Linked DNA regions of Microbulbifer sp. GL-2. The protein of the gene in region 1 interacts with the protein of each later gene in a pairwise test. Links are inferred from orthologs where the notes say so. Each region holds a gene or a part of one and is shown in the gene's direction. Other genes may lie near its edges.

Evidence for each region.
Region 2: the proteins of GL2_RS14175 (region 1) and topA interact in binary tests that used the Escherichia coli proteins (3 or more experiments, as listed by UniProt). The link is inferred for Microbulbifer sp. GL-2 from one-to-one orthologs.

The regions. Positions count from the first base shown.
Region 1 is NZ_AP019807.1:3,226,780-3,243,073, forward strand. The notes cover bases 6,819-9,770. They hold GL2_RS14175 (YigZ family protein), read left to right. Parts: upstream 6,819-7,967; coding sequence 7,968-8,573; downstream 8,574-9,770. Other genes in these bases: GL2_RS14165 (heme lyase CcmF/NrfE family subunit), read left to right, coding at 6,819-7,415; GL2_RS14170 (DsbE family thiol:disulfide interchange protein), read left to right, coding at 7,433-8,017; GL2_RS14180 (CaiB/BaiF CoA-transferase family protein), read right to left, coding at 8,574-9,770. In the rest of the region: acid-activated periplasmic chaperone HdeA, read left to right, coding at 1-133; GL2_RS21530 (hypothetical protein), read left to right, coding at 300-437; GL2_RS14130 (PA3496 family putative envelope integrity protein), read left to right, coding at 991-1,173; GL2_RS14135 (2OG-Fe(II) oxygenase), read right to left, coding at 1,507-2,214; cytochrome c biogenesis heme-transporting ATPase CcmA, read left to right, coding at 2,525-3,199; heme exporter protein CcmB, read left to right, coding at 3,186-3,899; GL2_RS14150 (heme ABC transporter permease), read left to right, coding at 3,913-4,656; heme exporter protein CcmD, read left to right, coding at 4,658-4,882; cytochrome c maturation protein CcmE, read left to right, coding at 4,984-5,433; more of GL2_RS14165, read left to right, coding at 5,430-6,818; more of GL2_RS14180, read right to left, coding at 9,771-9,773; GL2_RS14185 (CoA ester lyase), read left to right, coding at 10,064-10,909; GL2_RS14190 (MaoC family dehydratase), read left to right, coding at 10,952-11,479; GL2_RS14195 (MaoC family dehydratase), read left to right, coding at 11,512-12,030; GL2_RS14200 (4'-phosphopantetheinyl transferase), read right to left, coding at 12,052-12,783; GL2_RS21535 (hypothetical protein), read right to left, coding at 13,027-13,197; and 4 more genes.
Region 2 is NZ_AP019807.1:4,463,519-4,478,215, reverse strand. The notes cover bases 8,005-11,220. They hold topA (type I DNA topoisomerase), read left to right. Parts: upstream 8,005-8,335; coding sequence 8,336-11,020; downstream 11,021-11,220. Other genes in these bases: GL2_RS19330 (DUF6586 family protein), read left to right, coding at 11,021-11,220; GL2_RS19340 (hypothetical protein), read left to right, coding at 8,005-8,120. Also shown: GL2_RS19375 (bifunctional serine/threonine-protein kinase/formylglycine-generating enzyme family protein), read right to left, coding at 1-512; GL2_RS19370 (PP2C family serine/threonine-protein phosphatase), read right to left, coding at 530-1,459; GL2_RS19365 (FHA domain-containing protein), read left to right, coding at 1,790-2,653; GL2_RS19360 (glutaredoxin family protein), read left to right, coding at 2,653-2,910; GL2_RS19355 (transglycosylase SLT domain-containing protein), read right to left, coding at 2,911-4,911; GL2_RS19350 (ATP-binding cassette domain-containing protein), read left to right, coding at 5,069-6,940; GL2_RS19345 (universal stress protein), read right to left, coding at 7,008-7,451; more of GL2_RS19340, read left to right, coding at 7,596-8,004; more of GL2_RS19330, read left to right, coding at 11,221-11,509; GL2_RS19325 (hypothetical protein), read left to right, coding at 11,621-11,878; transcriptional repressor LexA, read right to left, coding at 11,954-12,559; GL2_RS19315 (TIGR00730 family Rossman fold protein), read left to right, coding at 12,724-13,362; GL2_RS19310 (class I adenylate-forming enzyme family protein), read left to right, coding at 13,542-14,697. UniProt on the Escherichia coli protein: Releases the supercoiling and torsional tension of DNA, which is introduced during the DNA replication and transcription, by transiently cleaving and rejoining one strand of the DNA duplex.

The DNA.
Region 1 (16,294 bases):
GGATGAGTGGCATAAAATGGGACGTCACCATGGCAAAGATAAGGCGAAACAGATGATGAATATGCAAGGTGGCGACAATAAAAGCGGCACCAATGGCAACAGTAATATGCAGAAACAAAAGCAGAAGCAGTAACAGTAACTGCATTTCTATAGGCGATGCCCGGCTTTGGCCGGGCTTCGTCTATTCTGGTCTTGAAGCTTGCCTGTGGCGGACGATAAGCTATTGGTGAGTTTCAGGCCGGCTTGAGCCTAAGCTGCTATCGTTGCCGGGTAATCAGGTAGTCAAAAGGAGTTGTACTATGGGAAAGGCTGTTAGGGAAGGTGTAAAGCGCGGGCGGAACATCAACCGTCAGGCTAGGCTGTTTTGGGGTGGGGTGCTGTTGGCGGGCCTGTTCCTGGCGCTATTTATGCATTCGGCTAAAGCACTTACTCTGTAAGGCATTCCTGTAGCTCTCACGGGGTGTTGGGAGATGGCGCCCCCGGGTGGACTCGAACCACCAGTCCGGACTTAGGAGGTCCGTGGTTTATCCTGTTAACCGACGGGGGCATGCACTTTGGTCGAGCTGTATGGCTGACTGTGGTGTGGAGGGCGGCCATTCTATCCGGTATGGCGACAAATGTCATGCCATCCTGCTTTGTAAATTTTTCCTTTCCCAACTGCATTCCATGTCGGCCAGAGGCATTTAGCTTGTCACTCTAGGTAACAGGAAAGCTATCTAGTTACCACTTTACTCGCTGTTTCTAGTTTGGCCTTTTTCCGAAATTTTTTCATAAATTTAAGGGGCTGGCCTATTAGATTCCTATTGGGAAAGTTCTATTTGGCGGATGCTTTTGCGCTTGCCAGGCTCAATTCTGATTGAAGTCAATTTGTCATTGTTCAGGTGTAAATTTCTGCTTGACCACGGTTGTTTTACATCGCTAATCTGCGGATGCACCTTGAGTGCAATAAGGAAATTTCTGCTTTCGCGGATCAAGATTATGGAGTTTCGTATGAGCGGTAACGTTAACGAAAAGTACATGGATTTTGACAATGTGGACATTCCACAAATTGCAACTGAAGTACTACGGCAGGCTACCTCGCAGCCGCCGCGCGATGCGCGCAGGATGGTGGAGGATAAACTGGAGGAGATACGCTTGAGGCGAGAGTTAATGGATTATGAATTTGAAAATTAGAACTATAAATAGTTGATAGCTTTAAGGGGTGTACGGGGTATTTGATAATGCTCCGTGCAACCTGACTGGAAAATTACCTGCCTGGTTTCCTTTCTTTAGATAGTTTTCTCGAAAAGTGTTTTCAGGGGCAGCTGTAACAAGAGCTGGTTGGTGAGCAAGTATATTGATGCTTATTCCAGCTGGAAGGGCATTTTAATTTCCTTCACTAAAAGACAGAAGTGTTTATGCCTTTGAGAATGGGGCTTAATTTTATCTTTAAGCGTGAAGATAAAAATTTCATTGTTGATCGCAGTGGACAGAAAGCGGCTCTGGGGCCGCTTTCCGGAAGGCCAGCTACATCTGGCCAGCTGTGCCTTCGGCATCTTTTCCTTGTCTACCACCAAACCAACCAAGCAGTTGCTTTAGCTTGTGGGACAATTTGCCGCGCTTGGCTTTCCTCTCCATGTCGGCAGCACTCACCAACCAAGCTACCTGGATAACCAATCGTTGGCCTTCGAAAGGCAAGTGGCCGTGGAAAGAGTTTTCCGCGCGCTTAAAGGCTGCAAGGGTCCCGTAAACAGGTGAGACTTCAGGGGCAACGGTATCTTCAAAATCGTCGATGCGCTTCAGAAAGCGCAGGCAGCCATTCCCATCTACAGTCCACTCAGGGTTGAGGTAGAGTAGGGCAGTGGCGATTTTTGATTTACCGTCGGTATGTATCCTGCCGTGGCGCTTCTTCAAAGTACGGCTGATGGAGACATAAGTCGGGTATTGGGAGAGCTTTTCAATACCCAGGTTTTCACCGATAGTATCGGCAAATTTCGGGTCGGTAAATTGGGTAATCAAAGAGTTAATGGAAGCCCCGCACTCATCCTTTTCATGGGGTAAGTAGCCAGCACCCTTAAGATGAGGGAAGTCCTCAATGAATGAGGACATCATTTCCTCGTTCAAAACTTTCCGGGCTACAAAGAATGGGAAGGGCTGGCGGTTAATCAGGATATCTTCGCCGGTCAGAGAGCTGGCATTGAGCCAGCGGCTGGCTTCAGCAGCAGGGCTAGTCATTATCGTGCATCCTTACAAACGGGGCTGGTTTGGCCACCGAATCACATCGAAGTTTCTTATGATGTCGACCGCAGAGTTTCAGCCCTTATCCGTCCGGGCATACGGCACTTGGTACCGCCTCACGACAGTGTGAAAATATCAGAGGTAGGCACCGGGGCCAATACCAGCGTACAAATATCTGTCCAATTTCAGGCTTGGCCTTGCTTGAAATCAACAGCCTGTGAGATAGGTTGTGTTGAATACCATGCAATTGGTGCAAGTGCCGGTATAATGCCGATCAGATTTTCGTCAGAGTGGTTTTATCTAAGCAATGTCTGTGACTCCCAAGTCCCCAGCTGTATTGCAAGTGCGCGACCTCGCCTGTGAAAGGGATGGCCGGCGTTTGTTTGAGGGCCTTGATTTCTCACTCCCTGGAGGGGCTGCAATTCAGGTGAAAGGCAGTAACGGCGCGGGCAAAACTACGCTGCTGCGCACCTTGATTGGCAGTGCCAGTGAATTCAGTGGTGAGATACTCTGGTGTGGTAATCCATTCCCAACGGCATTGCGTAGCATGCGCGAGTCCCTGCTATATATCGGCCATCGTGGTGGTATACGGGCGGGGCTGACACCCCTGGAGAACCTCACCTGGTATGGTGCGGATCATGAGTCAGCCCTGCTGGCTTTGGACAGAGTAGACCTGTTCGGTTTTGAACATAGCCTGTGCCACAGCCTGTCTGCCGGCCAGAATCGTCGCGTGGCTTTGGCGCGTATGTTCTTGCCGCAGGCGCCGTGCCTGTGGATTCTCGATGAGCCCTTAACAGCATTGGATATTGCCGGGGTGGCGGCGCTGGAAAAACAGATGTCCGCACATATCGAAAAAGGTGGTTCCATCCTGCTGACCTCTCACCAGCCCTTGGCTTTGGCAGGGCTTGATTTCGTTGACCTTTCTGACTTTTTGGTCGAGGAATCTTTTGCCGATATGGGGGGAGCGCATGTCTTCAACTGATGTCCAATCCCCGGTGAGTGGTGCCCGTATAAGCCCTGGCTTTATTGCTCTTTTCAGGATTGAAATGCTATTGGCCCTGCGCAAGCGGGCAGATATTGCCAATCCCCTGCTGTTTTTTGTCACAGTGCTTGCGCTTCTGCCCCTGGGGGTAGGACCGGAGCCCGAATTATTGGCGAAGATGGCCCCCGGCATGATCTGGGTGATGGCCCTGCTCGCTACCATGCTCTCCCAGGAAAGTTTGTTCCGCGGAGACTTTGAGGATGGGACTCTGGAGCAGCTAACCCTGCTGCCACAGCCGCTGTATTTCGCCGTGTTGGCGAAGTCCTTGGCGCACTGGATAGCCACCGGTTTGCCCCTGGCACTTTTGTCGCCTTTGTTGGCTCTGATGCTGAACCTCCCCGCTGAGGGGTATTTTTGCCTGTTTATTTCGCTGTTCCTGGGGACGGCGAGCCTTAGTTTGATTGGTGCAATTGGTGCGGCGCTTACAGTGGCTCTGCGTCGCCCCGGTTTACTGCTGGCGCTAATTGTTATGCCCTTGTATGTGCCCGTGCTAATCTTCGGCACCGGCGCGGTACAGGCGGCTATTGATGGCTATGCCTACAGCGCACAGTTGGCGATTTTGGCGGCCCTACTGGCTGCTGCTGCGGCTCTGGCCCCGCTCGCTGCTGCTGGGGCAATACGTATCAGCCTGGATAATTGATTCGGAGGTCTTCTTGGCTTGGCAATGGTTTCACCGTTTAGGTTCGCCGCGTTGGTTTTACCAGAAGACCAGTGCATGGCTTCCCTGGTTGGCACTGGCTAGTGTTGTACTGTTGGCAGTGGGTACTGTGTGGGGGCTCGGGTTTGCTCCGGAAGATGCCAAGCAGGGCAATAGCTACCGCATTATTTTTATTCATGTCCCAGCTGCCTTCCTGGCCCTGGCCGGTTATTACATCATGGCGATCAGTGGGGCTATTGGCCTTATCTGGAAGATGAAACTCTCCTTTGCTGTGATGCGGGCCGCAGCGCCTATCGGCGCGGTGCTAACTTTTATCTCCCTTTTTACCGGTGCCGTATGGGGTAAGCCCACCTGGGGTACTTACTGGGTGTGGGATGCACGTATCACCTCGATGTTGATTCTGCTGTTCCTGTATATCGGCGTAATGGCACTGTCCCAGGCAGTCAGCCGCGAGCAAGTGGCTGACAAAGCCTGTGCGCTGCTTGCGTTGGTCGGCACAGTCAATATCCCGATTATCTACAAGTCGGTGGATTGGTGGTTTACCCTGCATCAGCCCGCCACTATCCGCCTGACAGAGTCCAGCAGCATTGACCCAAGCATGTTCTATCCGCTGCTGACAATGATTATCGGCTTCTACTGTATGTATGCCTGGATCTTGCTGACCCACACCCGCACCCTGCTGCTACGTCGTGAGATACGCACTAATTGGGTACAGCAGGAACTGGCAGGGGGAAAATAATATGCAGTTTCAATTTACCAGTTTTGCAGATTTTATGGCGATGGATGGGCACGGCATCTATGTGTGGGTTTCCTACGCCATCACTTTTTCCGCGCTTGCCGCTATGGCTCTTTACCCTCTGCTTACCCGTCGTCGCCTGCAGCGGGAGTTGCAGTACCAGCAGCGTATTGCGAAGCGCCGTCGTAGGATGAAAGAGGAACGGCAAGTTGTGGAGGAGACGGCATAGGCAGTGCCGCCTCGCAGTTTTAGATTTAGTTGTTTGTCCGGTCGAAACCGCAACCCAGCTAACAAGATCAAAACTTAAATTTATGGAGTTCAACTAAGACAATGCATCCTGTACGCAAGCAACGCCTGATCCTGGTACTTGTCCTGGTCACCTTGTCTAGTGTCGCAGTGGGTTTTGTAACCTATGCGATGCGTGAAAATATGGATTATTTCTATGCGCCAAGCGCTTTTGCGGCCGGGGAAGTACCCTTTGAGAAGCGTATTCGCGCGGGTGGCTGTGTGGTACCGGGTAGTGTGCAGCGCTCTGATGATAGCCTGGATGTGCAGTTTGTTATTACCGATGGTGAAGCTGAGTTGTCGGTTGTATTCGACAAGATCCTGCCGGACCTGTTTGCCGAAGGTGAGGCTGCGGTTATTACCGGGCAGCTGATGCAGAACGGTACTATGCGTGCAGACCAGGTGCTGGCCAAGCACGATGAAAATTATACTCCGCCAGAAGTTGCGGAAAGTATGGTTTCCCACAAGGGCTGCACTGATGGAGCGAAAATATGACTCCTGAGTTAGGCCATTTTGCACTGGTTGCAGGCCTGCTGCTTTCCATTGCCCTGGCGGCCTTGCCCATAGCCGGCAGTTACACCTCTCGCCCCCTGTGGATGGACGCGGGACGTCCTTTGGCATTGGGGGTATTTGCATTTGTATTGATCGCCTTTGCCTGCCTGACCGTTGCCTTTGTACAGAGCGATTTCACGGTTAATTACGTTGCCAAGAACTCCAATAGCATCCTGCCTGTTTACTATAAAGTAACCGCAGTTTGGGGTGGCCATGAAGGCTCTATACTTTTATGGCTCCTGATTCAGGCTGGTTGGGCGGCAGCAGTTGCGATGTTTGGCCGCCAGTTGCCGCCAGAGTTGTCCGCTCGGGTGCTGTCTGTGATGGGCATGATATTGATCGGCTTCTTCCTGTTTATTCTGCTTACCTCCAACCCGTTTGACCGCACCCTGCCATTCCCACCAATGGAGGGCTCAGATCTGAATCCGCTGTTGCAGGATCCCGGTATGATCTTCCACCCACCTCTATTGTATATGGGGTATGTGGGATTCTCGGTTGCCTTTGCCTTTGCTATCGCGGCCTTGCTCGGAGGGCAGCTGGATGCAGTGTGGGCTCGCTGGGCCAGACCCTGGACAGCAGTGGCCTGGGCATTCCTTACTTTGGGTATTGCCCTTGGAAGCTGGTGGGCCTACTACGAACTTGGCTGGGGAGGCTGGTGGTTCTGGGACCCAGTGGAGAATGCGTCCCTGATGCCGTGGTTAGTGGGTACAGCTCTACTGCATTCCCTGGCTGTGACAGAGAAACGTGGCCTGTTCAAGAGCTGGACCATTTTATTGGCGATATTCGCCTTCAGCCTGAGCCTGCTGGGTACTTTCCTGGTGCGTTCCGGTGTTATTACTTCAGTTCACGCCTTCGCGACCGACCCGCTGCGCGGCAGTTTTATTCTGGGATTCCTGGCGTTGGTTGTCGGTCTCTCTTTATTGTTGTTTGCCCTGCGTGCTCCTTCTGTCAGCGCACGCAGCGTATTTTCCTTCCGTTCCCTGGAGACCTTCCTGCTCGGCAATAACATTTTGCTGATCCTGATTATGGGGATGGTACTGACCGGTACTCTATATCCCTTAGTGGCGGACGCCTTGAACCTGGGCAAGATCAGTGTGGGAGCGCCTTTCTTCAACTTGTTCTTTGTTCCCTTAATGGTGGCCTTGTGCTTACTGCTGGGTATGGGAGTACATGCAAACTGGAAAGACAGCCGTTGGGACAAACTGTTGAGCACATGGCGTTTGCCTTTCCTGGCAGCGTTGGTAATCGCCCTGGTCTGGCCATTGGCGTTTGATCATTATCATTGGGGCGCAGTGTTTGGGATTTTTGTCGGCGCCTGGGTATTTTGTGCAAGCCTCGCCGACATCGTGTCCAAGACCCGCAATGCAAAATCTTTTGTTGCCGGCTTAGGGCGTCAGCGCGCCAGTTATTACGGTATGCACCTCGCTCATATCGGCTTGGCTGTAGCGGTACTCGGGGTTGTATTGACCACGGTATACAGTGTGGAAGAGGACCTGCGTATGGGGGCCGGCGACAGCTACCAAATGGCTGGTTACGATTTCCGGTTTGACGGCGTGCGCTTGGCCCAGGGCCCCAATTACCGTGCCTTTGAGGGAGTACTGCACGTCCGTAAAAACGGTGAGCCTGTAGCCGAATTGCACCCGCAAAAGCGCAATTATTTTTCTGGTGGCAACACTATGACGGAAGCGGCTATCGATACCGGCCTGTTTCGCGATATTTACGTAGCATTGGGTGAACCGATGGATCGCAGTAATCCCAGTGGAGATTGGGCTGTGCGCCTGCAATATAAGGCATTCGTTGTGTGGATTTGGCTCGGTGCCATGCTGATGTCTATTGGCGGTGGTATTGCAGTTGCGGATAAGCGCTACCGTAAGGCCAAAGCGGCTCGCCAGGTGCCGATTTCAAGCAATGTAGCTACTGCGTAGTTTTTGGGATAGGTGCTATGTCCAGATTGAAACTGTTCTTGCCGCTGATTATTTTTATTGCGTTGGCCACGCTCTTTTGGCGTGGCCTGTACCTGAACCCACAGGAAATGCCCTCGGCACTGCTGAATAAGCCGGTGCCAGACTTTTCCCTTGAGAAGGTTGCTGATAACAGCCAGCTGGTGCAAAAAGGCGACCTGCCCAAGGGGCCTCATCTGCTCAACGTTTGGGCAACCTGGTGTGTAGCTTGCCGAGTGGAACACCCCTACCTGAATGCCTTGGCGGAACAGGGCGTCCCTATCATCGGGATCAATATGAAGGATGAGGATGATGCTGCGATCAAGTGGTTGGATAAATTCCACAATCCTTATCTCTATAGTCTCGCCGATAGGGAAGGGCGCCTGGCCCTCGACTTGGGTGTTTTCGGTGCTCCGGAAACTTTCCTGGTAGATGCCGAGGGCACAATCCGCTGTAAGCATGTGGGGGTGGTGGATAATAAAGTGTGGCAAACCAAGCTGCAGCCACTTTACGAAAGGCTGAAGAGCCAGCGTTGGGATGAATTTGCCGGTGACTTATCAGATTCCCTCATTTCCCGTTGTCAGTGAGACTGAAGAAAAGAAAAGCCGCTTTATCTGTTGGTTAGGGCCAATTGAAGATAAGGCGGATTTTCAAGGCCAGCTCGGCCTGATTCGCAGTAAATACCCCGATGCTAGCCACCATTGCACGGCAGTTGTTATCGGTAACCCTGACAACCCGGAAGTGATGCAGGCAGATGACGATGGTGAGCCTGGTGGCAGTGCGGGCCGCCCGATGCTGGAGCTGTTACTCAAACAGGGTATCGGCAATGTGGGGGCAATAGTGTCCCGATATTTTGGTGGTACCAAGCTAGGGGTAGGCGGTTTGATGCGGGCCTATCGCGGCTCTGTGGGCATGGCTCTGCAGAAAGTGAATCTCGAAACCTATGTACCGCTGGAGAATGTTTCTGTCGGCTGTGATTTTGCCCAGGAATCCCGCCTGCGCTTTCTGGTTGGGCGGCATCAGGGCAATTGTGGAGTCGCGGAATATGCGACTAAAGTAATTGTTCCTATCTCCCTACCGAGAAATGAATGGCGGTCTCTGCGAATTCAGCTTAAGGCTGAAAGCTTTGACATACTGGACTAATTAAATAACCCCATTGCTCTTCAACTGTTTAATATCTGCTGCAGAATATCCTAGCTCGGAGAGAATGTTGTAGTTGTCCTGACCCATTTCTGGAGCCTGTTTAAATTCCGGTAACTCATTGTCACAGTGAATCGGCGGTTTGAGAATTTTAATTTCCTCGCCATTTTTCCTGTATATAGACTGAATCCTCCCGTTTTCTGTGACAAAAGGGTTTGTTAATGCCTGCTCAACGTCATAAATGGGGGCGGATGGTACACGTCCGGAAAACACCTCAAGCCATTCATCAGTAGTCTTTCCGGCGAGAGCTATGTCCAGAATTTCAGTGAGTTGATCGCGGTTTTTCAGGCGCGACTTAAAGGTTAAAAATCTGGGGTCAGTTATCAATTCGCAACGTCCAATAATCTTACATAACTCCGTCCAAAATTTTTCCTTATTGCACATGAGGTAAATCCAGTCATCCTTGGTCCTATATAATTGACAGGGAGTTAAAGAGAAGTGAGCGGAACGAGGTGGTCGCTGCTGGTTGTGCCCGGCATTTAATTGCCACATTGCTACATAGTTCAGGTTATACAGTGCATTATCAAATAAACTGACATCGATATCCCTCCCTTTACCTGTCTTCCTGGCATTGAGAATGCCTGATACCAGCCCGAGAGCCATGGCCACTCCGGTCGATAGGTCTACCAGCGACAAACCACAGCGGGCAGGGGGGCCGCTTGGCTCTCCGGTCAACTTGAAGTAACCGGCTTCTGCCTGCATCGGGTAATCGTAACCTGGCCAGGTTGCCCTCTCTCCACTTCTGCCAAAGGCAGTAAGATGTGCGCAGACAATTGCCGGGTTGACTTGCTCCAGAGCTGGGTAAGTTATTCCCAATTTTTCTGGTACATCACCACGCAGGTTATCAGTCAGGCCGTCAGCGGTTTCAACAAGCTTATGAAGAATTTTCTGTCCTTCTTCTGTCGTGAGATTAAGGGACAGACTGCGTTTATTGTGGTTAAGCCCCTGAAAGAAGAGGCTGTGATTATCGGATTCCTCGCCTTGCAGGAAATATGGGCCGACACTGCGGGATACATCTCCACCATGGGAAACATCTTCAATTTTTATGACTTCAGCGCCTAAGTTGGCGAGGAATAAAGTTCCAAATGGTCCTGCGCCGTATTGCTCGACAGCAATCACTCGTACGCCAGATAGAGGGAGCATAAAATAAACTACCAGTCACTGTATTCTATTATCACCAATCTTAGGACAGATAAAGATAGTGGGTGTTATTGGAAAGCAGCTTGTTTGTAGATTTTTAAGGTTCATTCACCTCCCCCCTTAATGCTATGCCAATTGTTTTTTGGGGTCGGATTTCAAACTTTTTATAGGTATCTGATTTCAGGTTATAAATGGCTGCTAATATGCTTGGGTGAATTAATTGTGCGTGTGTGTTGCAAAAGAAATAGCCAAATAACTAATAAAGTGCCTCTGGCAGGTTGGTGGTGGAGATAATGGAGAGCGAGAAAGCTAATATTTTTCGCAGTATTTTATTTTTACCCGCTACGCGTTCAGACAGGTACGAGAAAGCCTTGGGCAGTGGGGCTGATGTCGCATGTGTGGACTTGGAGGATTCTGTGGCGCCAGATCAGAAAGATGTGGCGCGTGAAATAGTTACCGATTTTTTTAAAATGCCTGTTACCACTCCTCTACAGCGCGCATTGCGTATTAATCAACTGGCCTGTAAACAGGGCCTGGAGGACATGCTGTTGGTATTGGCTTTGGAGCAGTTGCCGGATATCGTTCTAATCCCGAAGGTGGAATCACCAGAGGAGATTGCTTGGTTTAATGAGGTGACAGCCTCCATTGATCGGCCTGTCAGTTTAATCCCCTTGATTGAAACCGCTAAAGGATTACAAAACGCCATCGACATTGCCAGGGCGCCAAATGTGCGGGCAATCGGTTTTGGTACAGCTGATTACGCGGCTGATGTAGGGGCGGATATGAGTTGGGAATCATTGATATACGCAAGGGGGCGTATCCTGCAAGCAGCTGGCTATGCCGATATTGCCGCGGTGGATGGACCCTGGTTACAGCTGGATGATGACAAAGGCCTACTTAAAGATACCCGTCGGGCGGCAGCAATGGGATTTAGTGGAAAAATTGCCTTGCACCCTCGGCAGCTGAAGTGGATCCACAAAGGGTTTGTTCCTTCGGAAGAAGCTCTTAACCGAGCGCGAAGGATTGTGGATGCGTATAGAGCCAATAAGGATGGGGTATTGGTGGTAGATGGCAGGATGGTGGATATGCCCGTAGTAGAGAGAGCGCAAAGACTGATTGAATTGGCAGGCAGACGTTAGATTGGAAAGGTCCCTTAAAGGAATTTAAAATAAGGAGTATTAATGTCCCGCTTCTGTTTTAGTGCCTATATCCAAGTTGGTGATAACCGTTATAGGGAGCGCTATGGCCTAAATTTTGAGGACTTTAAACCCGGACAAGTATTTCATCACCGGCCTGGGGTTACTATCAGTCAGCAGGATAATGTTGAAGAATGTATCAATACCTATAACCAGGCAATGATTCATTTCGATAACCATTACGCCGCACAAACAGAGTTTAAAAAGCCGCTAATAGATACCACTTTGATAGTACAACGCCTGATGGGAATGACCTGGAAAACGTACAACCGCAGGAAAAGTATTTTGCAGTGGGGATGTATTGACATGTTGTTGCCGGTCTATGGCGGAGATACTTTGTATGCAGAAAGTGAGGTGCTATCGGTCGATAGTGATTTTAGAGACTCTGAATCTGGAATGATCGAAGTGGCTGTTCGGAGTAATAACCAGCGGGGAGAGCAGACCTGCGAGATGCGCTGTAGTATGTCGATTTACAAACGAGATCGACTTCCTTTTTCAGTCAATAATTACTGACCTCTCAACTTGGGTGCAGATTGAGAAAGATCGTGAAGGAATCATTTCATTTTCTTAGGGAAGATAAACCGGGCGTCTACATCGAAACCTATGGTGTTGATTTTGAGGATTTTGAAGTAGGCCAGATATTTGAGCACCGACCAGGGCACACTTTTACTGAGGCCGCTAGTTTGAACTATGTAAATCACGGGTTTGATCTTAGCCCTGGTTGTGCAGACCTGCACTTTTCAAGAAAAGTTTATGGGGAAAGGATAAAAGTTGTAGAAACCTTTGTGCTCAGTGCTATGGCAATGACCACTAAAACCTTTGGCAAGGTGGTGGCAAATTTGAGCATGACAGACTGTAAAGTTAAACCTGTTTATGTTGGAGAAACGCTGTATTTCGAATCTGAAATTTTGGGGAAGCGTGAATCAAAATCCCGCCCTGACCAGGGATTGCTACACGTCAGCTCCCGAGCGAAAAACCAGCAGGGAGACTTGGTCTGTTCATTCGAGAGAAAATTATTGGTGTATCGTCGAGGCCTCGGGCCTTATTCCGCAGCGGGATATTGAGTAAGTTCTACCAGTTACTCTTTAGTTTTTTGGAGAGTATCCGACTAGTGTAAAAAATCCATCCCGATGAGGGTGGTAGGAGCCATGTAATACTTGTCCTCGCTTGGCTTCAGGGCAGAGAGTTCGTGTCAAAGATAATGAGATACTTTGACTTTCAGGAATAACTTCAATAATTTCTGCGTCGAGGAAGTCAAAATATTGGTTAACAATAGGGTGTAGAGCTTTAAATAGGCTTTCCTTGATAGAAAAAGCGATAGTTAACCAGTGGCTCATCTCTTTGTCTAACCGCGAAAGCCTCTGTGCCTCGCTATCAGTTACTATATTTCTTTGTATTTCAATGGCCGTTGGAGAGGGTATTGGCAATTCATAGTCGATACCGAGTAGCTCTAAGTTTTTGCTCAGAGCGCATAAGGCTCGATTACCTGAATGGGTAATGGCACCCTTGATGCCTTCTGGCCACTGAGGGCTACGTTGAGTACCAATGGGGACCTGAAAATTGCTACAACCTATTTGACGTAGGGCCTGTTGTGCAGAGTATCTCCCTGCGAGAAACTCCGCTTTGCGCTTAGTAACTGCCTTCTGTATATCTTCCGGAAAGTGAATCCCTAGAGAGCAAAACAGCGAGTCGTGATAATGCTCTGGAAAATATTGGTATTCACGAATTATTCCAGGGAGACCCGGGATAACAATGGGTTGATCTGCTGAAATAAACTTAGAGTCACAGCCGATACTAGGTGGAATGTCTGTTGCCATTAGAGTGAAGCTTTTATCGTAGAAAATTAACTAAATAGTTCTTTCAAATTTTGAGTAAACTGGATAGTGAATGTGTTAGTGCTCGAAATTAAATGCCAGGTCGGTACTGCATTGGTTTTATCAGTAAGCTAATTATGCACTTGAAAAATAAATCCGAATGGAAATTCTATCCCGTTACCCTGAGTAAGTGCAATCCTGATTTACAATTTGCACTTATTGTTCGAAACAACAATTCTATGGGTGCTAGCGTTTCTCGGCAACCAAGCATTGAAAGTCATTGCGTTTAAGCAATCTGTTTTCTAGCTCCTGTTCGGTGACCATGAAGTTGGGGAGATAACCTTCAAATTCTGCTAGATCACGTATTAACTTTAGGGGTTGGAAACTATCGCTGGGTGCTGCTTTGCGAATTTGCATATTTTCTATTTCTATGAATATAGTTTTAGTGGCTGCATATTGAAAAGAACACTTTCATATGCCCATAAGAATCCAGCAGCAGCCCCATTAAATTTAATTGGTGCTCGCCGTTACACATTTTTCAAGGGCAAAGCCTTCATCAATCCACCCGGTAATACCACCAATCATTTTCTTCACTGGGCGGCCAAGCTTGGCCAGCCTGATAGCCGCCTTTTCTGTGGCGTTACAGTGTGGTCCTGCACAATAGATGACAAAGAGGGTATCTGCGGCATAATTGAGCAGTTTTTCCTCAGTGATACGCTGGTAGGGCAGAGACTCTGCCTCCTGAATATGTCCTTTCTGATAGGCGTTCTCACCCCTTACATCCAGTAATACAAAATCCTTACGATCATTGGTTATGGAATGGTGGACATCCCAGCAGTCGGTTTCATAAGCCATCAGATCCTCAAAGTGCTGCAGGGCCTTTTCACTGCTGGCGGCAGGTACACGGCTAACTATTGAACTCATGGTTGCTCCTACACGTTTCTGTTTGTATTGAGTCGTGACTAGTTTGCTATTTTGGTAATTGATTTACGATTGGCTTAAAGGCCATTTAGCGTTAACTTTACGCCAAATCCATTAATAGAGAATGTTGGGTCTATGAGGCGGGTTGAGAGCAAAAAGGGAGGGTCAGGCAGCGTGGCTATCCTTGCACATCGTGAGGTAGCGATGTTCGAACTCGGGTGTGCTGCGGAGTTGTTCTGTCTTCCCCGACCGGAACTCGGGGAGTTTTATAGAGGAGAGGTGGTGACCTTTTCTGAAGCTGCCCCAGCTGCAGTAGGCGGTCTTTCCCTCAATTGTAAGAAGGTGAATAGCCTGCTGGACTATGAACTATTGGTGATTCCCTGTTGGTCGACTATCGCTCAACCAAAGGATGATTATTTAAGCTCTGTGTATAAGGCAGTCGAGGAGTTCGCCGCAACTGGGCGGCAAATACTGACATTTTGCTCGGGAGCCTTCCTGCCGGCGGAAATCGGCTTACTCAATGGCCGGCAGGCCACTACCCACTGGCGTTATGCGGGAATGTTTAAGCAGCGGTTTAGGGCAGTGGAGTATGTGGGGGATGTACTTTATGTATGGCAGGGGGCGCTTGCCTGTTCTGCTGGCAGCTCCGCTGCGATTGATCTGAGCATAGAGTTTCTGCGGCGACGCCATGGTTTTGAGTTGGCCAACTCTGTGGCCAGACGTCTTGTAATGGCGCCCCACAGGCAGGGCGGGCAGGCTCAGTTTGTGGAGGCCCCGGTTTCAAAGCGTCCAGATCATTTTGCCAGTGCCTTGGATTGGGCGCTGGCCAACCTGCAGCACCCAATCATAATTGATGATTTGGCCGATCGAGCTCATCTCTCCCGCCGTAGCTTTGATCGTAAGTTCCGCCAGTCTATGGGCGTTGCACCAAAGGAATGGCTGATCCAGCAGCGCTTGCGAGCGGCACAGAAAGCTCTGGAGTCTGGTAAGGAATCTGTTGATAGGGTTGCACACCTGGCTGGTTTTGAGAGTGCCGTCACCTTGCGCCACCATTTCCGCAGAGCCTTTGGTATTTCCCCAAGCCAATATCAACAGCAATTTGGCACACGGGCCCCGCATATGGAGCTTGAGGGGGGAGGGAGCCAGGCTACCGCTATAGATTATTAATTGGTGGCCGCCAACTCGAGTTCTGCTTGTTACAACCGCGGCCCTGAACAGGTTATGATTCGCCCTTTATCGCCTGAATTTAGTACGGATAACGAAGGAATTATGACCAAGCAGCGCGTATTGACCGGTATTACGACCACCGGTACACCTCATCTGGGTAACTATGTTGGCGCAATCCGCCCAGCTATTACCGCGAGCCAGGATGAAAATAACCAGTCTTTCTATTTCCTCGCCGATTACCATGCGCTCATCAAGTGCCAGGACCCAGAGCAGGTGCATCAATCTACTCTGGAGATTGCCGCGACCTGGCTGGCTTTGGGCCTGAATACCGAAAATGTGGTGTTCTACCGTCAGTCAGATATCCATGAAATTCCTGAGTTGACCTGGCTGCTTACCTGCATGACCGGGAAAGGCTTGATGAACCGGGCCCACGCATACAAAGCTGCGGTGGATGCCAACCGCGCGGATGGTGAAGACTCTGATTTTGGTGTCACCATGGGCCTTTACAGCTACCCCATCCTGATGGCTGCCGATATCCTGATGTTCAATGCCAATAAAGTACCGGTGGGTAAGGATCAGGTTCAGCATATTGAGATGGCCCGCGATATCGCACAGCGCTTTAACCACCACTATGGGGAGCACTTCGCGCTGCCTGAGGCGGTGGTGGATGATCATGTTGCGGTGCTTCAGGGGCTTGATGGTCGAAAAATGAGCAAGAGCTATGGCAATACCATCCCTCTATTTTTGCCTGAGAAGAGGCTGAAAAAGCATATTAATAAGATCAAGACCAACCTGCTTGAGCCGGGCGAACCTAAAGACCCCGATACTTCGACAGTCTTCCAGATCTGGCAGGCCTTTGCCTCTGAAGAGCAGACGGCGGAGATGCGTAAAGCGTTTGAAGATGGAATCGCCTGGGGTGAGGCCAAGAAGCAGTTATTTGAGTTGGTAAGTGAGCAGATTGGGGATGCCCGCGAGCGTTATAATGAGCTGCTTGAAAACCCATCGCAGATTGAGGAAGAGTTGGAGAAGGGAGCAGCTAAAGCTCGCGCTTACTCTGCTCCATTTATCGAGAAGTTGCGTCATGCGGTTGGTATTCGCAAGATCGGCCGCTAGAGCTTCAAAAATTTGGGAGGCTATGGCTTCCATAGCCGTCCCTTATATATAAGAACGTCAATAAAAAAAACGAATATAAAAATAACCAAAATACAGGGCTTCATTATGGAAAATGTTCAAGCAGAGCCTGCTGCGGGTACTGATACCAACAAGAATGGATGGATCAACCGGGCACTTAATTTTATTGAAGTAGTGGGAAACAAGCTTCCCGATCCGGCAGTGCTCTTTCTTGTGTTGATGTTGGCTATCTGGGTGCTGTCGTGGATGCTGTCTGGAATGAGCTTCGAGACATTACACCCGGCAACAGGTGAGG
Region 2 (14,697 bases), 1.2 Mb from region 1 along the record:
TTGGTCATGCGGGTTGTGCGTGCTATGGCCCGGGCTACTCCGAAGTCACTCAATACTGCGGACCCATCTTCCCGGAACAGGATATTTTCTGGTTTGAGGTCCCGGTGTATATAGCCTTTACTGTGTGAGTGGTCTAATGCCATGGCGATTTGCCGTACCACATTTAAGGCTTCAAGCGGTTCCAGAGGGCCTTTTTCAAGTCTCTCAGATACAGATCCGCCGGGCATATAATCCATGGCGATATAATTGAGACTTCGGTAGCGGCCGATGTCATGAATGCCAACTATATTGGGGTGGGACAGCTGGCCGACAATATTGGCTTCTCGTTGGAAGCGTTCACTAAAAATCGGGTCGGCGTTCAAAACTGGAGACATAACTTTCAGGGCGACCTGGCGACCCACACTACGCTGGATAGCCAGGTACACGGTGGACATGCCGCCCTGGTTTATCTTTTTGACGATACGATAACCGGGGATTTGCAGCGACGAGTTGCCGTTGTTGATGACTTCCATCGCGGGCTGCTGATCTGTCAAAGCAGCCTGAGAAGCACGAATGCCAGGGCTGCGATAGCCCCAGTGGCGACCAGTAAGAGTGAGAAAATTCTCCAGGCTTTCTCCCCGGGTTCTGCAGTTGGGCCGTTTTCAGAATTTTCAGGGGGGGAGTTGTGGTTTGCTTTGAAAGCGGGAGCTTGGAGGGGTGCGTCTACAACTAAAACGGTTATATTGTCTTTGCCGCCGGCATCAAGGGCCGCGCTGATAAGAAGATCTACTATGCGAAGATTATCGGTGTTCTCCGCGATGATCCGTGAAATTTTCTCATTTGCCACCTCTGAGCTGAGGCCATCGCTACAAAGTAATAGTTTCTGTCCGGCAGACCAACGATAGGAAACCCGGTCAACTTCTAACTTGGGGTTGGTACTACCGCCGATACATCGGGTAATAACATGCCGATTGGGGTGCTTTGCAGCCTCCTCAGAATTGATAGCACCCGAGTCCATTAACATCTGGACATAGGAGTGATCGCTGGTTAACTGGCTGAATTCTCCATTTTGCTCACCCGGTGTCCAAAGGTAGGCGCGACTGTCACCAACCCAATAGATGTGAAAATAATCCCCTTCCTCGGCTAAGACAACAGCGGTTGAGCCCATATTGGCGGTGTTGTGCTCGTCACCCAAAAGCAAGGCGTGAGCTTTCTGCAGGGCGCGTTCGTAATGGCGGTCAGTGGATGCGGATTGTTCGATTTCCTCTACGACGGTCTTGCTGGCAAGCTCTCCAGCATGATGGCCGCCCAGGCCATCGGCAACAACCCAAATGCCTTTTTGCTCATCTGCCCAATAGGCATCTTCATTCTGTTCACGCCGGTAACCAGGGTGGGTGCCGCCAGCACTACGTGTAGTACTTGGTGTATGATGAACTACTTCGCTTTGCCGCGATACTTCGCGTACTTTGGCTTCACTCACTGGCGTGCAACTACCTGTAATGTATTCTCATTTCATTTGACGGTGATGGCCAACCTGGTGACTTTCCGTCTCTTCCCTGTGGCGCTGCAAGTGTACTTTATATAACCACACCTGTGACAGCGGTAATGGCCATCATTGTAATGGCTGAATACTAGACCTTTGAGCCATTGTAAGCTGCAAACCCAATCACACGCTAAGGATATTGCCCATGTTAAACTGCTTTAATCTTGTATAAAAAGCACATTACAGCAGCTTACAGGCAGCCTATAAATGCCTCTTGCTACGATAGTGCCTGCTTTTAAACCTCCTTCGAGCTGAGGGGCGATATCAATGTTTAAACTTTGTGATGTAAAAGACCCGGGCCAGGGTGTTTGGCTGGTTTCACCAGGCGTAACTGTTGGGCGTGACCAAGGCTGCGACCTTTCTATTGCTGATGACTCTGTGGCGAAATTGCACCTCAAAATCGCTGTGAAAGGTGAACAGTTGACCCTTGGAAATGCTTCTGGAGGCTCCAGGGTTCTGGTTAATGGCATGCCTGTGGAGGCGGCTTGTCGGCTAAAACTCAACGACCAGATTACAGTTGGTACCCGCACATTAAAAATTATTGACCCCAAAGTAACCAAACTTAAAGCCGCTTCGGTAAAAGGTGTAGCCTGGGCTTTGAGGGCGAATCATCGTGCAATTGCGGGAAAAGTATTCCCGCTGAAAGACACTTCTGTAGTGGGGCGCTCCGATGAATGCGATATCACTTTCTCACTGTCTCATCTCTCGCGGCGTCACGCACGCCTGGAAGTGCGCGAGGGACTGTTGTTTGTCATTGACCTTGGCTCGGCAAATGGTACTTATGTAAATAATCGAAGGGTTACTGAATCTCGTGTGCGGCGCGGCGATGAATTACGCTTCGACACTCTCAGTTTCTCAGTGGTAGGGCCCACGGATGATCTCGATAGGACCGCGGTACGGCCGGCGCTCCCGGAGATGGAGCTGATGAAGGCTGGCGGATTATCTTCAGTCAGTTCGGCCGGTGTGGATGTTACCCAGCCATCTTTCGTTTCACCGGATGGCGAACTGCAGGACAGCATGGCGGATGCCGTAATCGACAGTAAATCAAATGCCAGAGTACTGGGCCTGGTCCTGCTTTTGGTGGTTGGGGCAGTAGGTTATTACTGGGTGAATACCCAGGGAGGGGGCTGATGAACCGGCCTTCTGAATTGATTCTTTACACCACTCTGGGCTGTACCCTTTGCGAAAAGGCCAAACTGGAAGCTTGGCCCTTGCTCAAGCAATATGGTTTGCAGTTGCGGGAAGTTGATATCGCCGACAATGATGACCTGTTCGAGCGTTTTCGCCTGACTATCCCTGTCGTTGGTCTTGGTAACCCAGGCGATGTGTGCGCCTGGCCATTTAGTCAGGCTCAATTAGATGCGTGGCTGTCGCAGCGTTTAAGTTGATTAAAGTTTGCTCCCGGCTTCATTCTCCCGCAGAAGCTGCAACTTAGTGCCGCTGCGGTAGGCGTAAATTACCGTATATGCGAGAACGTTTTGCACGTAATTTCGGGTTTCCTTGTAGGGGATTGTTTCGATCCACACATCGTACGGCAGGCGCTTGCGGGTTTCCTTTAACCACTTGGCTACGCGGGTCGGCCCCGCATTATAGGCCGCGGCGGCGAGGAAGCGATTATTGTCGAAGCGGTTGAGTAGGGTACTTAGATAGAAACTACCCAAAGCAATATTTGTACTGGGGCTCAATAGGTCCCAACTGCGGCGGTAGCGCACCCCGGCGCGCCGAGCAGTTGCACGGGCGGTGGAGGGAAGTAGCTGCATTAACCCCAAGGCTCCAGAATTGGATTTTGCATCGTGGCTGAAGTGGCTCTCCTGCCGCGCGACTGCGTAAATCATAGAGGGCTCAAGTGGTGTGCTCTGGCGTCCAACCTGTGCACTGACATCACGCACTATATCCGCAAAGGCCAAGGGGAAACGCAGCTCCAGGTCATCCAGGTAATCGGCCGCAAGTACCGATTGTATCGACTTGTGATACCAGCCCCAGGCACTGGCTACCTTGCCGGCTGCAAGCAGTTCCTCATGATTCATTGGCTTGGTGGCATAGCTCCACTCCCGGCGTGCGTGGAAGAGTTCGCCAATGGCCTGTAATTCTCGAGCGCGCTGCAGGCCTGGACGCTTAGCCATTTGCTGTACTTGCACGGGAGTAATGGGGGCAGGTCTGTGAACGAAACTGTAATTTTGTCCCAGGGCATCGGCAGCGAGAAAACCGTAATAGCTGCGTTCCTGAGCAGCTTTGCGATATAGAACAGATGAAGACTCGGATCGCGCCTTACCGTAAAGCTCATCCAGGGAACGTGCTTTCCAATACAGCCAGCGATCGATCAGCTGCTTTTCTGGCGGTAAGCGGTCGATCCAGAATGCGACCTGCTCCCAGTCCAGTTCGCGAAGGGACTGTCGAGCCAACCATTCGATCGAGTGTCCGTCATGGATAGTATGATTCTTTGTCAGACGCAAAAGCCCCGGCATGTCGTCCTGTCGCGCGAATTGGCGAGCCAGGTGACGCAGCATATTTTCCTGCTCGGCATTGCTGAACAGAAGACTGGCACTATAGCGCTGCCAGGCCTGCTCGGCTTTCGCTGCATCTTCCCGAGCCAGCCGGTGTAGACCATGCAGGATGATGTCCCGGTTTTGTTCTGGTGCGCCCAAAAAGCGAGAGTGGTTGAGCAGTTGCTTGGGGGATTTGTGTACATTTCGCAGTAAAGCAGCCCTGCCGCTGTATGGGGGCTCCATTTTCCTGGCGATATAGGTGGCTAGCTCCAGGTTGCCCTCTTTAACAGCGAGCAGATGGCGCTTCCAGGCCATCCCCTGGGTGAGGCCTCCGTCGCGTATCCAGCGGGCAAATACCGGATCGCACTCTTTCGCCTGGGAGTGTCCCACTAGCCAAAGCTCACTTACAAGCTGGTACGCATCCTCTTTGTCGCCATGACGATTCAGGGCATCGGCGTAATAACAACGGAGACTGGCGCGATTTTGTTTCTCGGGCTGATAATAGTTCAGGAAAGTATTGAACTGGCGCTGTTGTCCCAGCTCCCTGAGTAACCTGATCCGCATCCAGTCGCCGATGGCACTATCTTTATTTTCGGCCAGGAACCGGTCGGCTTCCGCCAGGGGCAGGCGACGCAATTTCCTGCTGATAGCCCAATAATCCAGATATGGGGCTAATGGATAATCTTTTAGCTCGCTCTTCAGTTTTTGCAGTTGGCTCTGATCGTTATGTTTGATGGCAAGCCGTGCGCTGCGCAGCTTTTCGCGCTGATTGGCAAAGGCTTCCTGACGCTGCTTGAGTTCCTGTTCCTCGCCTTGTACCGAGGCGTTAATGGGGGTGCTGAGGCAGGCCCAGATAAGCAGGAGTGCGGAGCGTAGGGCGATTCTCTTTGAGTCAGCCGTCATCACAGTTACCCCGATAAAATTTGTGCACCCGCAAGTTTGCGAGACGGCACGATAAAAATGCGTAAAATAGCGGGTTTTTCACAGGACCCCTAGTACCAGTTTCGCTTATCTCACCAGCGGATTTGTTTTCCGGGTCTGTTAATTGTAGTGCCTAATTATGTTGCTTCTATTGGATGGGGTCAGTCTTCGCTACGGGACCCAAGTACTTGCAGACAATGTCAGTGCGAAAATTGAACGCGGTGATCGAATTTGTCTAGTGGGCCGCAATGGAGAGGGAAAGTCTAGCCTGTTGCGTCTGATTGCGGGGCAGGTAGACCCAGATGGTGGTGAAATTGTCCGCGCCAGTGGCTTGGTGATGGCGACCCTCGAACAGGAGTTGCCGGCAGACTGCACAGATTCTGTTTATAGCTATGTCGCCAAGGGATTGGGTGAAATTGGTGCGGTGCTGGCTGGTTATCGTGACGACCCCACAGCCGAACTACAGGCACGTATAGAGGCCGAGCACGGCTGGGAGCTGTTGCCGCGTGTTGACAGCGTCCTGGATCGTTTGGGGCTCAATGCCGACGAGCGAGTGGCCGACCTTTCTGGCGGTTGGCAGCGCCGCGCAGCTCTCGCCCGTGCATTGGTCATCGAGCCTGACCTGTTGATACTCGACGAGCCCACCAATCACCTGGATATTGCTGCGGTTGAATGGCTTGAGGGATTCCTGGCCAGCTACCGTGGCGCCCTGTTGTTTGTCAGTCATGATCGGGCCTTGGCCCAGCGGCTTGCCAGCGTAGTTTGGGATCTGGATCGTGGCTATCTTCGTGTATTTCGCTGCCAATTTGAGCGTTACCAAGAGGAAAAGGAAAAGCTTCTTGAAGAAGAGGCGCGCAACGAAGCGCTGTTTGATAAGAAGCTGGCCCAGGAAGAGACCTGGATCCGTCAGGGCATCAAGGCGCGCCGCACTCGAAACGAAGGGCGTGTTCGCGCTCTGCAGGCGCTCAGGCGTCAGCGGGAGGCACGTAGAAGCCAGCAGGGAATTGCGCGGATGTCACTCGATAGTGGGGAGGTATCTGGCAAGCTGGTGGCAGAGTTAACAGACGTTACCTTTGCCTACCAGGGTGAGGTGCCCCTGATCAGGGATTTCTCCTTTACTTTGATGCGGGGTGATAAGGTCGGTCTTATCGGCCCCAACGGTGTCGGTAAGAGCACCCTGATTCGGGTGCTCTTGGGGGATTTACAGTCACAGACCGGTAACGTGCGCTTGGGAACCAAGCAGCAGGTAGCTTATTTTGATCAGCGACGCGACCAGTTAAATCCCGAACTTACCGTCTTGGACAACATTGCTGAGGGGCGGGATTCTGTAACCATCGGTGGTAAAAGCCGCCACGTCATGTCGTACCTGTCGGACTTTCTCTTTAGTGGCGTTAAGGCGCGGACAAAGGTTGGCGCCCTCAGTGGTGGAGAGCGAAACCGCGCCCTGCTGGCAAAGTTATTCAGTCAACCCGCCAATATTCTGGTGCTCGATGAGCCAACCAACGATCTGGATGTGGAAACCCTGGAGCTGCTGGAAAAACTGTTGCTGGAGTTCAGTGGCACCGTGCTGCTAGTGAGCCATGATCGTGCTTTCCTGGACAATGTGGTGAATTCTTGCCTGGCTTTTGAAGGTAATGGCCGTATCCGTGAATACGTTGGCGGTTACGGTGACTTTATCCGCCAGGGGGGAAGTTTCGCGGCGGATAACAAGGTGGAAAGTAAAAACCCAAAGGTGTCCGAACCGACCCCAAAATCGGCTGGTGGGGAAAAGGCTCCTGGCAAAGCAAAGAAGCTCAGTTATAAGTTGCAGAGGGAATTGGACAGCCTTCCCGCCTTGATTGAGCAGCTTGAGGAGGAAATAAATGCCATAGAGGCAGAGGTGGCTGATCCCAGTTTTTATCAGCAAGAGCAATCCCTGATGCAGGAACGCTTGAGTTTGCTCACAGAGAAGCAGTCTCAACTGGAGACTGTATTTGAGCGCTGGTCTGAACTTGAGGGTGGTGGCAAATAGGGGGAAGAAAGGCGCCGTACTTTGTGCGGCCCTTTCTAATAAGATTCCGGCCTAACCAGGTTCCTGCTCACTCATCCTCTATATGAACGCGAACCGCAAGTACATCGCACTTGGCTCCGTGTAAAACGCCGTTGGCTGTAGAGCCGAGTAGCAGGGCGAGGCCGCGGCGACCATGGCTGCCGATAACGATTAGATCGGCTTCTAGGTCTTTGGCCAGGCGGTGAATTTCGGTTGAGGGTTGCCCCAGGATAACATGCTGCCTTTCGGCGGGAATATTAAGTGGAAGGGCCGCTTTCTGCAGCTGCTCCTTGGCCTGACTCTGGAGCTGGTCTTGAACTTCGGACAGGTCCATCGGGATATCTCCGCCATAGGCGAAAGTCAGTGGCTCAATGGCATGGACCAAACTTAGCTCAGCTCCAAAGGCCCCGGCCAGTGCGGCGGCCTTGTCCAGTACTTGAGAGGATTCCTCAGAGAGATCTAGTCCAACCAAAATCTGATGGTATTTCGCCATAATTTCATTCTCCTGTCCCATGTGTGTGCTCAGTAGGTGCACCTGTCGACAGACATTTTCAGTCTACCGTAAAAAAAACTGATTGACATAGATCACACAAGGCACCGCACAATAGTCATTTATTTCTACTCGTAAGGAGCTGTTATGTCCGAGTGGCTGCCGGTGATTATCATTGGTTTTGCCATTGCACTGGTATTGGGACCGGTGATGTGGTTGAAGCCCAGCCAGCGCGACAGCCGCTTGGCCGACCTGCGTAGCCGCGCTGCTCGCGGAGGAATTACTGTGCAAATCCAGGCGCTTCCCCCCGTGCAGGGTGAGGGCACAGCTGCTGTTTATTACTACCGTTGGGGTGATCGCAAACGCCTGCAAATAGGCTGGACCCTGCAGCGTCAACGAGTGGTGCATGAATTAAATTTTGCTGGGAGCTGGGACTGGAGCAATGGTCGCGCAGCCCCTAAACCGGCATGGAAATACTTGCTCCAGTTACTCGATGCAATTCCTTCTGGCTGTTGTGCGATTATCGCAACTGATATCGGTTTGGGGTTGCAATGGAGTGAAAATGGCGGTGATAAAGCTTTTGAACAGCTTTCGGCAACTTTGGCGGAATATACACCCCTTATAGAGGAAGCTATACGTAAAGTGAGTCCAATAAAGCTCCCGGAGGACTAGGTCTTCAGCCGCCTTGAGTGGTGCAGGAAACCGCTTGCAATGGCGCTTAAATAGTCAGGTTTTGGGGGTGGAATATGGCGACCTGGTACGGAAAATTGTCAGCTTTGCTTGACCGCGCAGGATGTGAGGCTTATATATTCGCGCAGCACAGGTCCGCTGAAAGGGCCTGAAAGGCTTCGGACAGCAGTAAAACTTTCTTATGAAATCAAGGGCTTATGGGTAAATCACTGGTCATCGTCGAATCACCGGCCAAGGCGAAAACGATCAATAAGTATCTCGGCAAGGACTTTGTTGTGAAGTCCAGTGTCGGTCATATTCGCGATTTGCCAACTGGTGGTGGCAACAAGCAACCTGTTGATGCAAAGGAGCGTGCACGGCGTGCGGCTGAAACCCGCAAGTTATCTCCCGAGGCAAAAGAGGTTTACAAGCGCAAGAAAAACCGTGAACAGCTCATCAAGCGCATGGGTATTGATCCAGATCACGGTTGGCAGGCGCACTACGAGATTCTGCCGGGCAAGGAAAAGGTAGTCAGTGAGCTGCAGAAGCTTGCGGAGAATGCCGATCACATCTATCTCGCAACGGACTTGGACCGTGAGGGAGAGGCGATTGCCTGGCACTTGCGGGAGGCGATTGGCGGAAACGATGATCGCTATCGCCGTGTGGTATTTAACGAAATCACCAAGTCGGCGATCCAGGAAGCGTTTAAGGATCCCGGACGCCTGAATATCAACCGGGTTAACGCTCAGCAAGCACGTCGTTTCCTCGATCGCATCGTTGGTTACATGGTGTCGCCTCTGTTGTGGGAGAAAGTGGCTCGCGGGCTCTCGGCTGGACGGGTGCAGTCTGTAGCAGTTCGTTTGGTTGTAGAGCGAGAGCGTGAAATCCGCGCGTTTATTCCGGAAGAATACTGGACCCTCTTTGCTGACACGGCTACGAAGAAAGCAAATAAGTTACGCCTTGAGGTGAAAAAGCAGGCTGGTGAGGCATTCCGCCCCACCAATGAGGAGGATGCGAGCAGTGCTACCCAAAAGTTGCAATCCTGTGATTTTGTTGTCAGTGGCCGCGACGACAAGCCGACCAACTCCAAACCCGGTGCTCCCTTTATAACCTCGACACTGCAACAAGCTGCCAGTAACCGCCTGGGCTTCAGTGTTAAAAAAACCATGACCCTAGCTCAGCGTCTGTATGAAGCGGGCCATATTACTTACATGCGTACCGACTCCACCAACCTCAGTAAAGAGGCGGTGGAATCGGCGCGTGAATATATTGGCGAAAATTACGGCGATAAATACTTGCCGGAAACGCCAAACAGCTACAGCAGTAAAGAGGGTGCGCAGGAGGCTCACGAAGCAATTCGCCCTTCGGATGTGCGTATTGCACCGAATATGCTATCCGGAGTAGAGAGGGACGCAGAGCGACTCTACAACCTAATCTGGCAGCAATTTGTGGCCTGCCAAATGACACCGGCTCAGTTCACCTCCACTTCAATTGTTGTGACTGCCGGTGAGTTTGAACTTCGTGCTCGAGGTCGAGTAATCCGCTTTGATGGTTTCCTCAAGGTGGCGCCTCCAACGGGCAAGAAAGATGAAGACCTGTTACTGCCCGACGTAAAAGTCGGAGATAAACTGGCTTTGGAGAAGCTGGATCCAAAACAGCACTTCACCAAGCCACCAGCACGTTTTAGTGAAGCGGCGCTGGTTAAAGAGCTGGAAAAGCGCGGTATTGGCCGCCCCTCCACTTATGCCTCGATTATTTCTACCATCCAGGACCGCGGATATGTGCGCCTGGAAAATCGTCGCTTCTATGCGGAAAAAATGGGTGACATTGTTACCGACCGCCTAAGCGAGAGCTTCAAGAATCTGATGGACTATGGCTTTACCGCAAACCTGGAGGAATCCCTGGACGCGGTGGCCGATGGTGACAAAGGCTGGAAGCAGCTGCTCGATGAGTTTTACCAGGACTTTTCCTCTCGCCTGGAAAAAGCGCAGTCCAGTGACGCCGGCATGCGTCGCAATACCCCGACGGATACAGATATTGAGTGTTCCAAGTGTGGACGCCATATGCAGATTCGCACCGGTTCCACCGGCGTGTTCCTAGGTTGCTCAGGTTATGCGCTGCCGCCAAAGGAACGCTGCACCAATACCATGAATTTGGTTTCCGGCGATGAAGCGGTCGATGCGGACAAGGACGAAGAGGCGGAATCCCGATTACTGCGTGAAAAGCGCCGCTGTGCCAAATGTGGTACGGCGATGGATAGCTATCTGGTTGATGAACACCGCAAACTTCATATCTGTGGCAACAATCCGGATTGCAGTGGATATGAAGTAGAGCAGGGCACTTTCAAAATCAAGGGCTATGACGGCCCGATTATTGAGTGTGACAAGTGCGGCAGTGATATGCAGCTCAAGTCTGGTCGCTTTGGGAAGTACTTTGGCTGTACCAATGAAGCCTGCAAAAATACTCGCAAGCTTTTAAAAAACGGCCAGCCTGCCCCGCCGAAGATGGACCCGGTACCAATGCCTGAATTGGCATGTTTGAAAGTGGAAGATCACTACATATTACGCGATGGAGCCTCGGGCCTGTTCCTGGCTGCTAGCCAGTTCCCCAAAAACCGCGAAACCCGTGCACCTCTTGTGAAGGAATTGCTCCCTCACAAGAGTGAGATCGACCCCAAATACAGCTTTCTGTTCTCGGCGCCGGTGGAGGATGACCAAGGAAGAGATACAGTAATTCGCTTTAGCCGAAAGACCCAGGAGCAATATGTCCAGTCCGAGGAGGAAGGCAAAGCTACCGGCTGGAAAGCGTTCTATCGTAGTGGCAGCTGGCAGGTTGAAACCAGCACCAGGGCTACCGCGGCAAAGCGTAAGCCCGTGGGCAAAAAAGTGGCTGCAAAGAAATAAATGAGTAACCCTCATACTGGCCAGGTAGTTTCGGCTCTACGCAAAACTCAGTTGTTACTGCAGTTTTCCAGTGAAACTCCTCTGCAAAGGGTTGCACTGGAAGAGGCGGCCGTTTTACAGCTCTGGAAAGCTTATAGGGCTTTCCTTGCTGAGCTTTCCCACCAGCTGCAGCTGGGTCTTGCGTCGGATTCCCTTCAGGTGATTGCCGATAGTCTTGAGAGTCAAGGTAGGGCCAGTATTGAGGTGAAAGAGCTGCAGCAGCTGAGTGAGGAGCCTTGTAGCTGGCTCAGTCAGTTACTACAGGCCTGGACCCAGCTTGTCTCAGCACCATCAAATACTGAGGTTAAGCACAATAGCCCCAACCTTATTCCTCTGCACAATCTCGCTGCTTCTGAGCTGGTAACTATTTCTGATGAAGTGCTTCTGCAATGGCATGCTTCCCTGAGTGAGTTGGTGCGTAGGCAGCGTGCCAATTTAGAAGAGTGCTAGTTGCAGGTACTGGTACCGGGGTGCCATATTTCACCGTTTGTAGGCCTCTGATACTTCCAGTTAGCCTGTGGTACACTGGGCGCAAACTGATGTGTGGTGAAGGAAAAGAGAATGTCCTCCGAAACTTTTGAAATTATTGAGTTGGCCAATGGCGATGTGGCATTGCGCCGCGCTGGTCACAAGGAGGACCCTCTGGTGAGTATTTCTTTCTCAGCCGAGAGTCTTCAGTTTCTGAGAAAACACAAAGTTGCCGTAGCGCGCGCAATGCTGGAAGCCGGTATTGAGGCAGTACAAAATCTGGATGATTTGGAGCCTGGCTACTTTGAGGAAGAGGATGAGTCAATGCCGGTTAATCATACGATCCACTGATCGAAGGGTTAACAAAGTGTGATCCAACAGCGGCCAATAGGCCGCTGTTGTTGTATTGGGGGCTGGGTGGGAGCTTTATGGAGTCTGGCGAATAACGCCCACTGCCAAACCTTCTATTACAAAGTTTTTGTCTCGCATGTCCACCTGGATAGTTTCAAAGTCTTCATTTTCTGGCAGCAGTTGCACAGTTGCCTGATTACCTTTGCGCCGGAAGCGCTTGACTGTTACCTCTTCGTCAATTCTCGCAACGACAATCTGGCCATTCCTGATTTGTTCGGTTTTCTGTACTGCCAGAAGGTCACCATCCAAAATTCCTGCATCGCGCATACTCATTCCGTGCACCCGAAGTAAGTAGTCTGCAGGGGGGTGGAAAAAGCTGGGAGGGAGGTCGCAATAGTCTTCAATATGCTCAGCAGCAAGAATAGGGTTGCCTGCAGCTACGCGTCCAACAATGGGTAAGCCCGATTGATGATCCGGAATACGTATGCCCCGCGACGCGCCGGCAACCATTTCAATGGCTCCTTTTCGCGCCAATGCTTTCAGGTGCTCTTCAGCGGCATTGGGCGAGCGGAAACCCAGCTCCTGGGCGATCTCTGCTCGGGTAGGGGGGTAGCCGGTATCATCGAGATAGGTTTTGATCAGCTCTAATACCTGAGCCTGGCGTGCGGTGAGATTGGTCATAGATTTACCTAGCTTTTCTGTATTTATATACAGTTGCTGGGATTATATACAGAATTTTGGTTCACGCAATCCTAACACCTGCCTCTTCATAAGCTGCTACATTGTTTATGAAAACAAGGAATGAAAGCGATCGTTGAAAGATCTGACAAAGAGGGAAAAAAATAATGTTGGATGTGAAAATGCCAGAGGCGTGGCGTGTCCTGCGGATACAGTCTGAGTTGGTTGATGGGATAGAACGTTTGGTCCCGCTCAGTGGAGCAGTGACCGTTTTTGGAGGGGCAAGATTTGAGGAGGGCAGCCCGGAGTATCAACAGGGGGTAAAACTGGGGGAGCTATTGGCTGCGGAGGGTATCCCGGTGATTACCGGCGGAGGACCGGGGCTGATGGAAGCTTGCAATCGTGGTGCTTTCGATCAACCTGGCACTTCAATTGGATTGAACATAGAGCTGCCATTTGAGCAGGCTGCGAATCCTTACCAGGATATCAGTTTAAATTTTCGTTACTTCTTTGTTCGTAAATTTATGTTCGTTAAGCATGCTGTAGGCTTTGTAGGGTTACCTGGGGGATATGGAACACTGGATGAGTTATTCGAGGCGTTAACACTGGTTCAAACACAAAAAGTGCGGCGTTTCCCAATTGTGCTGGTTGGTAAACGTTACTGGGCAGGGCTTTATGATTGGCTGGTAAACACAGTGCTTGAGCGCAACTGTATTGATGCCAGCGACCTGGATTTGTTCCATATAGTAGATACTGTCGAGGAGACAGCGGAGTTGATTATGAAATATATGCGCAACAAGGAATAATAAAAAATATTTATTTAATTGGTTGCAGGGTTTTTCTGCCTGTTGCTAGGGTGATATTGCCCATAAATCCATTCTGGACCATATGATGGTTTTTGAAATCGTTATAAATATCACTAAATGCCTGTTCCCGATTATCTCAGATTAACGGGATGCTTGTGCCTTAGTCAGGAGGCTGGCCTGTGCCAATTTTTGGCCCTCAATTGTCGAGACCTGCAAATTTAACCAATCTCCTGCTGCCCGCCCTGAAAAGTAAGCCTGGTGAAGTGGCACTTGTTTCCGGGAGTCAGGCCTGGACCTGGCGAGAGCTACAGGGGGATATCAATGCCCTTGCCTTGGGGTTGATCACAATGGGTTTAGGTAAGGGGGATAGGGTTGCATCCCTGATGCCCAACTGCGGCGAGATACTTATTTTTTATCTCGCATGTTTGAAGGTGGGGCTGGTGGTAGTCCCATTAAACTATAGATATACCACACCAGAGATTGACTATGCCCTTGAAAAAAGTGCAGCAGTATCACTGATTATAGGCGTTGAGCGAAGTGGAGATGTCCGGGCAAGCAGATTTATTGGTAAATTAAAAAAAGGCTATCTTTCTTTTGGTGGTACGCTCGGAAATGCCCCAAGTTTTGAAGGTTTGATTAACAATAAGGGGCAGTCTGCTAAATTTTCTACCTCTGCTGTTAATGACCCTGCATTTTTATTTTTCACCTCTGGGAGTACGGGTAAACCAAAAGGCGTAGCCCATAGCTTGCTTAGCTTTGGGGCTATTGTGGCTAGTTTCGTTGCTGCTCTAAAGTTAACCCAGGACGATATAGTACTGCCAGGTGGCTCAATCGCACATGTCGGATCGCTTTTAACAGCTCTGGCAGCTCTCTCAGTAGGTGCGAAGACCCTTATTCCTCACAGTTTTGACGGTGAAGAAATTCTTTCAATATTGAGGCGAGGCCGGCCAACTATTTTGGTTATGGTTCCTGCATTATTTATTGCAATGGAACGCAACCCCAAGGCCAGGCGCGAAGATTTTACTTCACTTCGTGTGTGCTTTACGGGCGGAGACAAATTTCCAGTTAACATTGCCAAAGAATTTACTCACAAAACTGGTCATGTGATCCAGGAGGGATATGGACTGACAGAAGCTCCTGGCTGCCTTTTCAATCGGTCGCTCTCACCAGATAATGCCGGATCGGTGGGTACTGTTGCCCCAGGCTACGCCGTAAGTCTACGCGATGAGCAGGGCAGGGAGGTAGCACCTAATATTGATGGCAATCTTTGGCTCAGTGGAACCCCGGTAATGGCAGGCTATTGGCAGAACCCCCGAGCAAATAGGGAGGCGTTCT